Regions from separate parts of the Streptomyces sp. GbtcB7 genome, predicted to be linked through region 4. Evidence: riboswitches for the same ligand, from Rfam matches in the RefSeq annotation. Region 4 holds a riboswitch; each other region holds the start of a gene.
What was found. Region 4 has a riboswitch for S-adenosylmethionine ahead of KVT44_RS36645 (cell envelope biogenesis protein OmpA). Riboswitches for the same ligand answer to the same signal wherever they lie in the genome.
Positions count from the first base shown of each region.

Region 1: another riboswitch for S-adenosylmethionine. It lies ahead of thrC (threonine synthase); the one in region 4 lies ahead of KVT44_RS36645 (cell envelope biogenesis protein OmpA).
Region 2: another riboswitch for S-adenosylmethionine. It lies ahead of KVT44_RS21120 (hypothetical protein); the one in region 4 lies ahead of KVT44_RS36645 (cell envelope biogenesis protein OmpA).
Region 3: another riboswitch for S-adenosylmethionine. It lies ahead of KVT44_RS41300 (aminotransferase class V-fold PLP-dependent enzyme); the one in region 4 lies ahead of KVT44_RS36645 (cell envelope biogenesis protein OmpA).

Region 1 is NZ_JAGXJM010000008.1:101,610-103,804, reverse strand. It holds gene thrC (threonine synthase) at 3-1,331, opposite strand; SAM riboswitch class I at 1,349-1,496, opposite strand; gene KVT44_RS15460 (glucosyl-3-phosphoglycerate synthase) at 1,676-2,195, shown strand, end outside.
Region 2 is NZ_JAGXJM010000012.1:153,063-155,257, reverse strand. It holds gene KVT44_RS21130 (hypothetical protein) at 1-88, opposite strand, end outside; gene KVT44_RS21125 (DUF3293 domain-containing protein) at 91-591, opposite strand; SAM riboswitch class IV at 842-952, shown strand; gene KVT44_RS21120 (hypothetical protein) at 1,010-2,062, shown strand.
Region 3 is NZ_JAGXJM010000034.1:35,594-37,788, reverse strand. It holds gene KVT44_RS41300 (aminotransferase class V-fold PLP-dependent enzyme) at 1-1,108, opposite strand, end outside; SAM riboswitch class IV at 1,302-1,418, opposite strand; gene trpD (anthranilate phosphoribosyltransferase) at 1,651-2,195, opposite strand, start outside.
Region 4 is NZ_JAGXJM010000027.1:85,647-87,841, reverse strand. It holds gene KVT44_RS36650 (amino acid ABC transporter permease) at 1-296, opposite strand, end outside; SAM riboswitch class IV at 763-908, shown strand; gene KVT44_RS36645 (cell envelope biogenesis protein OmpA) at 1,196-1,885, shown strand; gene KVT44_RS36640 (YceI family protein) at 1,934-2,195, opposite strand, start outside.

The DNA.
Region 1 (2,195 bases), on a different contig from region 4:
GCTTACGCAAGCCCAGCTTCCCGGAAGGAGTCCAGGCTCGGACGAATGGTCGCCGTCAGACCCGTGCCGGCCACCGCATCCAGGGTCTTGAGCCCGTCCCCGGTGTTCAGGACCACGGTCGTCAGACTCGGGTCGAGCAGCCCGTTCTCGATCAGCTTCTTGGTGACACCCACGGTCACCCCACCCGCCGTCTCCGCAAAGATCCCCTCCGTACGCGCGAGCAACTTGATCGCATCGACGACCTGCTCGTCGTTCACATCCTCCACGGCCCCACCCGTGCGCCGCGCGATGTCCAGCACGTACGGCCCGTCGGCCGGGTTGCCGATGGCGAGCGACTTGGCGATGGTGTTCGGCTTCTGGGGCCGTACGACGTCGTGGCCGGCCTTGTAGGCGACGGACACCGGCGAGCAGCCCTCGGCCTGGGCACCGAAGATCTTGTACGGCTTGTCCTCGACCAGTCCGAGCTTGATCAGCTCCTGAAGACCCTTGTCGATCTTCGTGAGCTGGGAGCCGGAGGCGATGGGGATCACCAGCTGGTCGGGGAGCTTCCACCCCAGCTGCTCGCAGATCTCGTACGCGAGGGTCTTGGAGCCCTCCGCGTAGTACGGCCGCAGGTTGACGTTGACGAAGCCCCAGCCCTCGCCGGCCGGGTCGCCGATCAGCTCGGAGCAGAAGCGGTTCACGTCGTCGTAGTTGCCCTCGATGCCGACGAGCTCGCCGCCGTAGATCGCGGCCATGACGACCTTGCCCTGCTCCAGGTCGTGCGGGATGAACACGCAGGAGCGGAAGCCGGCGCGGGCGGCGGCGGCGCCCACGGCGCCGGCGAGGTTGCCGGTGGAGGAGCAGGAAAGGGTCGTGAAGTCGAACGCGCGGGCGGCCTCGATGGCCTGGGCGACGACGCGGTCCTTGAAGGAGTGCGTCGGGTTGCCGGAGTCGTCCTTGACGAAGAGCTTGCCGGCCTCGACGCCCAGCTCGCGGGCGAGATTGTCGGCCTTGACCAGCTTGGTCCAGCCGGGGTTGATGTTCGGCTTGTCGGCGACGTCGGCCGGGACGGGGAGCAGCGGCGCGTAGCGCCAGATGTTCGCGGGGCCCGCTTCGATACGTGCCCGGAGCTCTTCGGTTTCGTAGGCCGAGAAGTCGTACGCGATCTCCAGCGGGCCGAAACACTCCTCGCAGGCGAAGACCGGGCCGAGCGGCACGCGGTGCCCGCACTCGCGGCAGGAAAGCGCGGCGGCGGGTCCGAGATCCACACCGACTACGGTGGTGGTGTCGCCCGCGACAGGGTTCGTGGTGCTTGCAACAGTCGAACTTGCAACAGTCTGCGCAGCCATGGAGGCGAGGCCCTTTCTCCTCATCTTCCTCACGACGCACTTCGCCGTGAGACGGATTTGGCACCTTCCCTAGCCGGGAGCCTCGCCACATCAATGTGACAGGAACCAGCTGGAGGGTTGCCGGGGCTTCATCGGGCCGTATCCCTCTGCCCCTCTGGATGAGCGGTATTCGGTTGTGTCGTGCGGGTGGTGCGGTGGTCCGCAAATGATCTACGACATGCGATGGTCATCCGCGTTGTTCAAGACTGTAACCGAAGGCCAGGACAGTTGAGATAGTCGTCCGAACCGCGAGATGGATCACACCGTGAGACACCGGGTGATCAGACAGTGAGGAGCCGCAGACTGTGCTGAAGGAAACTGAGCGCTGGCTGAGCAATCGCTCCTGGTCCGTGACCGATCGCCCGCTCCACAGACTCATGTCCGCCAAACGGGCCACGGGCTCCTCGGTGAGCGTCGTCCTGCCTGCGCTGAACGAGGAGGAGACGGTCGGCGAGATCGTCGCCATCATCCGCCACGACCTGATGCAGCAGGTGCCCCTCGTCGACGAGATCGTCGTCGTCGACTCGGGCTCGACCGACCGCACCTCGCAGGTGGCCGCCGCGGCGGGCGCGCGCGTGGTGCACCGGGACGAGATCCTGCCGCGCATCCCGACCGTGCCCGGCAAGGGCGAGGTGCTGTGGCGTTCCCTCCTCGTGACGAGCGGGGACATCGTCTGTTTCATCGACGCGGACCTGAAGGAGTTCTCCTCGGACTTCGTCTCCGGGATCGTGGGGCCGCTGCTCACCGAGCCCGGTGTGGACCTCGTCAAGGCGATGTACGACCGTCCGCTCGGCGGTGCGGCGGGGCAGGGCGGCCGGGTCACCG
Region 2 (2,195 bases), on a different contig from region 4:
GCTCGGCCGGCGGGCCGTCAAGAGTTCTTCCGAGGGTTCTGCCGCAGCGGGGACAGTGGTCCGGGGTCCGCATGGGGTACATGCCCATCGTCACCGCTCCTGTCGTACGCCGGTGCCTGTGGTCTTGGTGAGCGCCGCCCATCCACTCACGGCTGCGGTGTCGCCGTCGCACGACGACACACGCCATGCGTCGGGAGTCCAGGTGAAGATCGCGTCCTGGCCGAAACGCCGCCCCAGTTCGCGTGCCGCGCTGTCGCTCATGCCCGTGACGGCGACACTCTCCTCGACGTGCGTGCCGCGCGCGTCGCCTCCTGCCGCGGGCCACCAGGTGAGCCGCTGCCGGTTGAGCTCATCGATCAACAAGCTCTGAGCGTGGGCGTTGTACTCGGCAGAGGCGGTATGACCACGAGGATTCCAGGCCGTGATCACGTGAAGGGCGGTGTTGCCGGCCGGTTCCGGGAAGGATCCCTCGGCCGTGCCCGGCGAACGCGGTTCGACCCGTACGGTCCGGTCGTGGAAGTGGATGTCCACGACCGCGTGACGGTAGAGCTCCCAGTTCTGGGGCGCACCGGATGCGTCGGTGGTGTGCACAAGGGCCTCCTGTGGAACGAAGGACCCCCTTACACGCCGTGCAGGGAGATCGATGCCTGCCCCCATGGGCATGGGAGCACGGTGTGGCCCGGAAGGTCACCCGCACGGTGTGCGCGATGGCCGACCGGTGGCTTCCCCCGGCCGAGTTCGGCCGGGTCGACCGAGTCGCAAGGTGTCACGCATCGGATCCTGGAGCAAGGGGTTTCGGATCACGTTGCGAAGGCCGGTCAGGAGTGTTAATTTCCCGCTCGGTCACGAGTTCCAGCGCCAAGTCCCGGCTTGCTGGACGGCATCCCGTCCGTCGCGGATGTCCCCGGGGGACGGCCGATCGCCGCGCGTGGTGCGTGGTGAACCGCAGATCACCGGGGTGCGGACAGTGCGCTACCGGGGTCCTTCGACTCCGGGAGGCTGCCCGACCATGCCCGTTCCCTCCGAGACCGAGCCCGACCGCGCGGGCCTGCCGGTCATCGAACTCGCCGCCGCACGGGTGCTGTTCCGAACGGCCGAGGCGAGCGGCCTCGGTTCGCCAGGGACTGATGACCTCTTCGGCGAATGGCTCGACCGCGGCTTCGACATCGCCTTCTACCGCTCCGCGGACCGGCCTCTGCAAGCGCGTGCCGTCGAACAACGGGACGACGTGCCCGAGTGGCTGAGCAACAGCCGTATCGGCAAGGCCCCCTTGGAGGCAGTCTGTCTCAACCCGCGCCGGGATGCTCCCTCCCCGGGTGAGGAGCCCACCCCGGTGTCCCCAGAAGTCGAAGGGACCTCGGAACCCGAGGAGACCACCGAGTCCGCCGAGGGGACGGACACGTGCACCTGCGCGCATGGCGGCATGCCTGGCCTCTGTTGGGGACACGAAGCCGACAAAAGGCAGTACGCGAAGGTGGAGAACCAGGACGAGGACGACGAGGATGACGAGAACGATGACTGCGTCCTGGTGGTTGTGGACGACTTCGCCGAAGGGATGGCGAACGATCCGATCTACGACCTGAGTGACACACTTCCCCCCGACTTCGACAGGCGCTCGCTGCGGGGGCTCACCACCCTGATCGATATCGCCCAGGCGAGACTGGACAGGGAGGAAAGGACCACTGACGGGCCGTGGCAGCTCTGGTGGTCCTCCTGCGGCAGCGACGTCGCAGGGCCCCTGAACGCAACCGACGACACCGATTCCTCCAGTGCCGATTCGGACGAGGGAGTGGACGACGGCAGCTGCTATGTGTCCCTCCAGAACGACGACGACCACACCGTCGAGGTCATCAGGGCGCGCGGGGCGGAACAGCACGTGATGTACTCCGCGCCCGCCTGGGAGCCCGGCAGCGAGCCTCAGGTCCGTGATACTTCGGATGCGCTGCGGAGCCTCCTGGACCGGGTGACGGAACAGGTGCGCGAGGCCGGCTACACGGTGGCGGGCGACTGGACCGTCAACTGGTCACGCTGCTACGTGCTTCTGGCCAACCGGGACTACTGATGGCCATGGCCGCGCTGCCCTCCGCCGTCTGGTCCCGTTGGCGACGAATTCGGCAGTGCTGAGCGTCAAGGTCTCCCTGAGGCCGAAGACGTACGGACGGCCCCGGAGGTCCGGCCGGGTCGCCGAAACAACC
Region 3 (2,195 bases), on a different contig from region 4:
CCCCGATCCCGTACTCGGCGGACAGCGCGGCCGCGAAGTGCGAGCTGTTCCAGCCCTCGACGACGAACGAGATGACGCCGACGCGCGGGGCGTCGTCGCCGAAGAGCGACAGGACGCGGACCTCGGGCAGCTCGGCCAGACCGGCGCGGACGGCCCCGATCAGCTGCTCCTCGCGGGCGACGAGCCTGTCGAAACCGGCCTCGGTCAGCGCCTTGCAGGCGGAGGCGATGGAGTAGGCGCCGATCACGTTCGGCGAACCGGCCTCATGCCGGGCCGCGCTCTCGTGCCACTCCACGTCCACGCCGCCGTCCACCCGCCGCGTGACCTTGCGGCTGGCGCCGCCGCCCGCGAGATACGGCTCGGCCTCGCGCAGCCAGTCGGCGCGGCCCGCGAGCACGCCGGAGCCGAACGGCGCGTACAGCTTGTGCCCGGAGAAGGCGACCCAGTCGACGTCGAGGTCCCGCACCGACACCGGGTGGTGTGGGGCGAGCTGGGCGGCGTCCAGGACGATCCGGGCACCGTGCGCGTGCGCGGCGGCGGCCAGCTCGCGCACCGGCCACAGCTCGCCGGTGACGTTCGAGGCGCCGGTGACGCAGACGAGGGCCGGGCCGTGGGGGTCGCGGGCGGCGAGGGCCCGCTCCAGGGCCGTGACGGCCTCCTGCGGGGTGCGAGGCGCGTTGAGGTAGGTGACCTGGGCGTCCTTCCACGGCAGCAGCGAGGCGTGGTGTTCCGTCTCGAAGACGAACACCTGGCAGCCGGCCGGAAGGGTGGCGGCGAGCAGGTTGAGGGAGTCGGTGGTGGAGCGGGTGAAGACGACCTGGTCGTCGCCCCGGCAGTCGAGGAACTCCGCGACGGTCCTGCGGGCGTTCTCGAAGAGGTCGGTGGACAGCTGGGAGAGGTACCCGGCGCCGCGGTGCACGCTGCCGTAGTACGGGGCGTACGCGGCGACGTCGTCCCACACCCGCTGGAGGGCGGGGGCGCTGGCGGCGTAGTCGAGCGCGGCGTAGGTGACCTCACCGCCGGTCACGATCGGGACGGTGACATCTCGGCCCAGAACGGGCAGAGGGGCACAAACGGTCTGGTCGGCGGCAGCGGTGGAGACAGACATGGCGAGCTCCTGTGAGAGGCAGGCGGAATCGCTGCGCGGGCCGGGTGCACGGGGGTACGGGTGTGCGGCTGCACGGCTCGGCGCAGGGAGGAAAGGCAAAAGGGGTGTGCGGAGGCGGGGCTCTACGCCCTATCGCATTCGCTTGCTCACAGAAGGCTCCCTCGAACGACCAGGACCCCTGGGATTCTCGAGGGGTCCGCGCTTGCCGTAGACCTCGCTGCCTACGGCCTGGTCCTCACCCGGGGCACCCCGCCACGGACGGAGGGTTGCCGGACAGCCGGCCGGGGCCTGATGGCTGTCGCTCATGACCTGATACGGCATCCTGCCACAAGATCTTCCACCCGCAACCCGGCGTCCGTATACCGGGACGCCGAGTGGGAGGCGGCGCCACGTTTCCTCGCCCCCGCCGCCCCTACCCGTCCCATTCCTACCTGGGGGCTCCGCCCCCAGACCCCCAGAAGATCGCGCAGTTCCCCGCGCCCCTTCAGGGGCGCGGGGGACTGCGCGGGCAACCCTCACCGGCCCGCAGACGAACTACCAAGCTACGACTGGCTCGCAGCCACCCAGCGTTCCAGCGTTCGCTTCGCCGCCCCCGAGTCGATCGCCTCCGCCGCCTTCGCCATCCCGGCGCGGAGCTGGTCCGCGAGCGGCGCGTCGGTCGGGGACAGGGCGACGAGGGCCGCCGCGGAGTTCAGCAGCACAGCGTCCCGTACCGGCCCCGTCTCGCCGTTGAGCAGGCGACGGGCGACGTCCGCGTTGTAGGACGCGTCGGCGCCGCGCAGGGCCTCCACGGGGACGAGTTCGAGGCCGACGTCACGCGGGTCGAAGCGCTCCTCGGTGACCTTGCCGTCGCGGACGATCCAGACCCGGGACGTCGCGGTGGTGGTCAGCTCGTCCAGGCCGTCGTCGCCGCGGAAGACGAGCGAGGAGTTGCCGCGCTCGGCGAACACGCCCGCCACGATCGGCGCCATGCGCAGGTCCGCGACTCCGACGGCCTGTGCCTTCACCCGCGCCGGGTTCGTCAGCGGACCCAGCACGTTGAACGTGGTCCGGATCCCCAACTGCCCTCGCGCCGCCGCGACATGAC
Region 4 (2,195 bases):
CGGGCCAGGGCGAGCAGGATGCCGCCGAGCAGGCCCAACACGGCGCTGTAGAGCGTCACTTCGAGGGTGATGAGCAGGCCGTCGAGGATCGTGGGACGCAGGAACCAGTACTGGAACCGGTCCCACTGGAAGAAGGGGTTGGTCGCCAGCCCGTGGACGATCTGGGCGACCACGACGAGCACGATCGCCGAGGCGATCCAGCGGCCGGGGTGGCGCAGGGGCAGCACGCGTTGTGCCGCGGCCGGGCGGGGCTCCGTCGTGCTCAACGGCACGGCGGAGCCCAGGGATTCACTCATGGAGGGCTCCAACGAATGCGGACACACCGCCGCCGGCCCGTACGACGGCGGTGCGCGCGGGGACAGACGGATGTCAGGGGGTACGGAGGGGGAGGCTCACCGACAGCGCACCAACAGGGTGGCGGGCGAGGGAGGTCGAGCCGTGCGGACGTTCAACGCCGCGGAAGGCGGAAGCGGTCAGCCCTGACAGAGACAGCGGGCGCCGCGGGAGCTACAACACAGTGCGGTGGCGAGGCAGCCGTGGCGCCGCGAAGCGGTCGTCCCGTCAGCTGCGTACATCGCGTTCACCGTCACCATTCCGCCCCGTTGGGCCTCGAACGCACCGGAATCGATCCGGTCCGATGCGGCGTAAGTTAGGCATGGCCCCAAACGAATGTCAACGCGCACCGGCCGGAATGACCACGTGGTGAGACCGCGCATATGCCTTCTTGACGGCTCCGCGGACCGCACCGAGACTGGCGGGGACGGTCACGATTGTCAGCGCCCGTCGTGCGGGTTCTCCCGTTCGACGCGGTTATCGGCCCCGGCCCGCTGACAGGCAACCCTTCCACCGCGACGGGGTGCCCCGGGTGACGACCGGGTCCCGCCGGTGCGGCGGGGCAAGCGTGGTCTCGCCTCTTCGCGAGCCCCGGACACGGGAGCGATGGGAATGGCCAGGAGGAGCACGAACGGTCTGACCAGGCGCCTGCACATCGATCTGCAGCGGGTCTCCAGCGCGTACTGGTCCAGGCGGTCCGTCCGTACTGGTCCACGCGGTCCGTCCAGCGCGTACTGGTCCCTGCGGTCCGTCCGGTCGGGCACGTCCCACGATCCGGACCGGCCCGTACGTCAGCGCAGTCACTCCGTTCCGCCACCGCCGCCCAACGGGTCGCGGGGGCTTCGACGTTCCCTGGAGAGTCATGCCCAAGACAGTGTCGCTCGCCGCCCCTCGCCCCCACCGCATCCGCAGCCGCATCGGCGTCGGCCTGGCCGGCGGTTTCTACCCGGCGCCGCACCGCTATCAGCTGTACCTCGCCGAGGGCTGTCCGCGCTCGCTGCGCATCTCGGTCACCCTGGAGCTGCTCGGTCTCCACGACTCGGTCGCCACCACGCTGCTGACGCTTCCCGCCGAGACACCCGACGCGTTCGCCGCGCTGCGCGGCGCGTACGAGGCCACCTGGCACCACTACGACGGTCCGCTCACCGCGCCCGCGCTGTGCGACCGTTGGAGCGGACGGATCGTGAGCAACCACACGCCGGACATCCTGCGTGACCTCGCCGGACTGCCGGTCTGCCAGAGCGACGCCCGCCTCCCACGGCTGAACCCACCGGCCCTCACCGCGGACATCGACGCCTTGCGCGAACTCCTCGACCGGGACGTCACCCCCGCCGCGCCGCCGCTTGCGCGCACGACGGCACTCCAGTCGCTGGACCGGCAACTCGCCTCGCACGTCTACGCCTTGGGCGACGAGCTGACGGCCGCGGACGTCGACCTCTGGGTGGGCCTGACCCGACTCGGCCCGACGGAGTCCCTCTCACCGTACGGTCGGCTCCGCGACTACGTACGTCGGCTCGACGCCCACCCGGCCTTCCACGGCAAGGTGCGCTGAGCGCGTACGCCGGGGCCGGTAGGGCCCGGGCCCCGGCGCCGTGTCGGCTCAGCCCTTGGCGCGGGTGAAGACGAGCGTGCCGGTGACGGTCGTCAGGCCGCGGATCATGCCCATCTGGTTCCAGCCCATGTCGAACTGGTCGCGGTCCACGGTGAACTCCGCGGTGAGCGTGACGGTGTCGGCGCTCGCCCCGGTCACCCGGCCGGTGACGGGCTGCGGCCGGCTGATGCCGCGCACGGTCAGCTGCCCGTTGATCTCCACGGTGTCGTCCTGACCGAGGACGGCGTCGCGGACGGCGAAGGTGATCGTG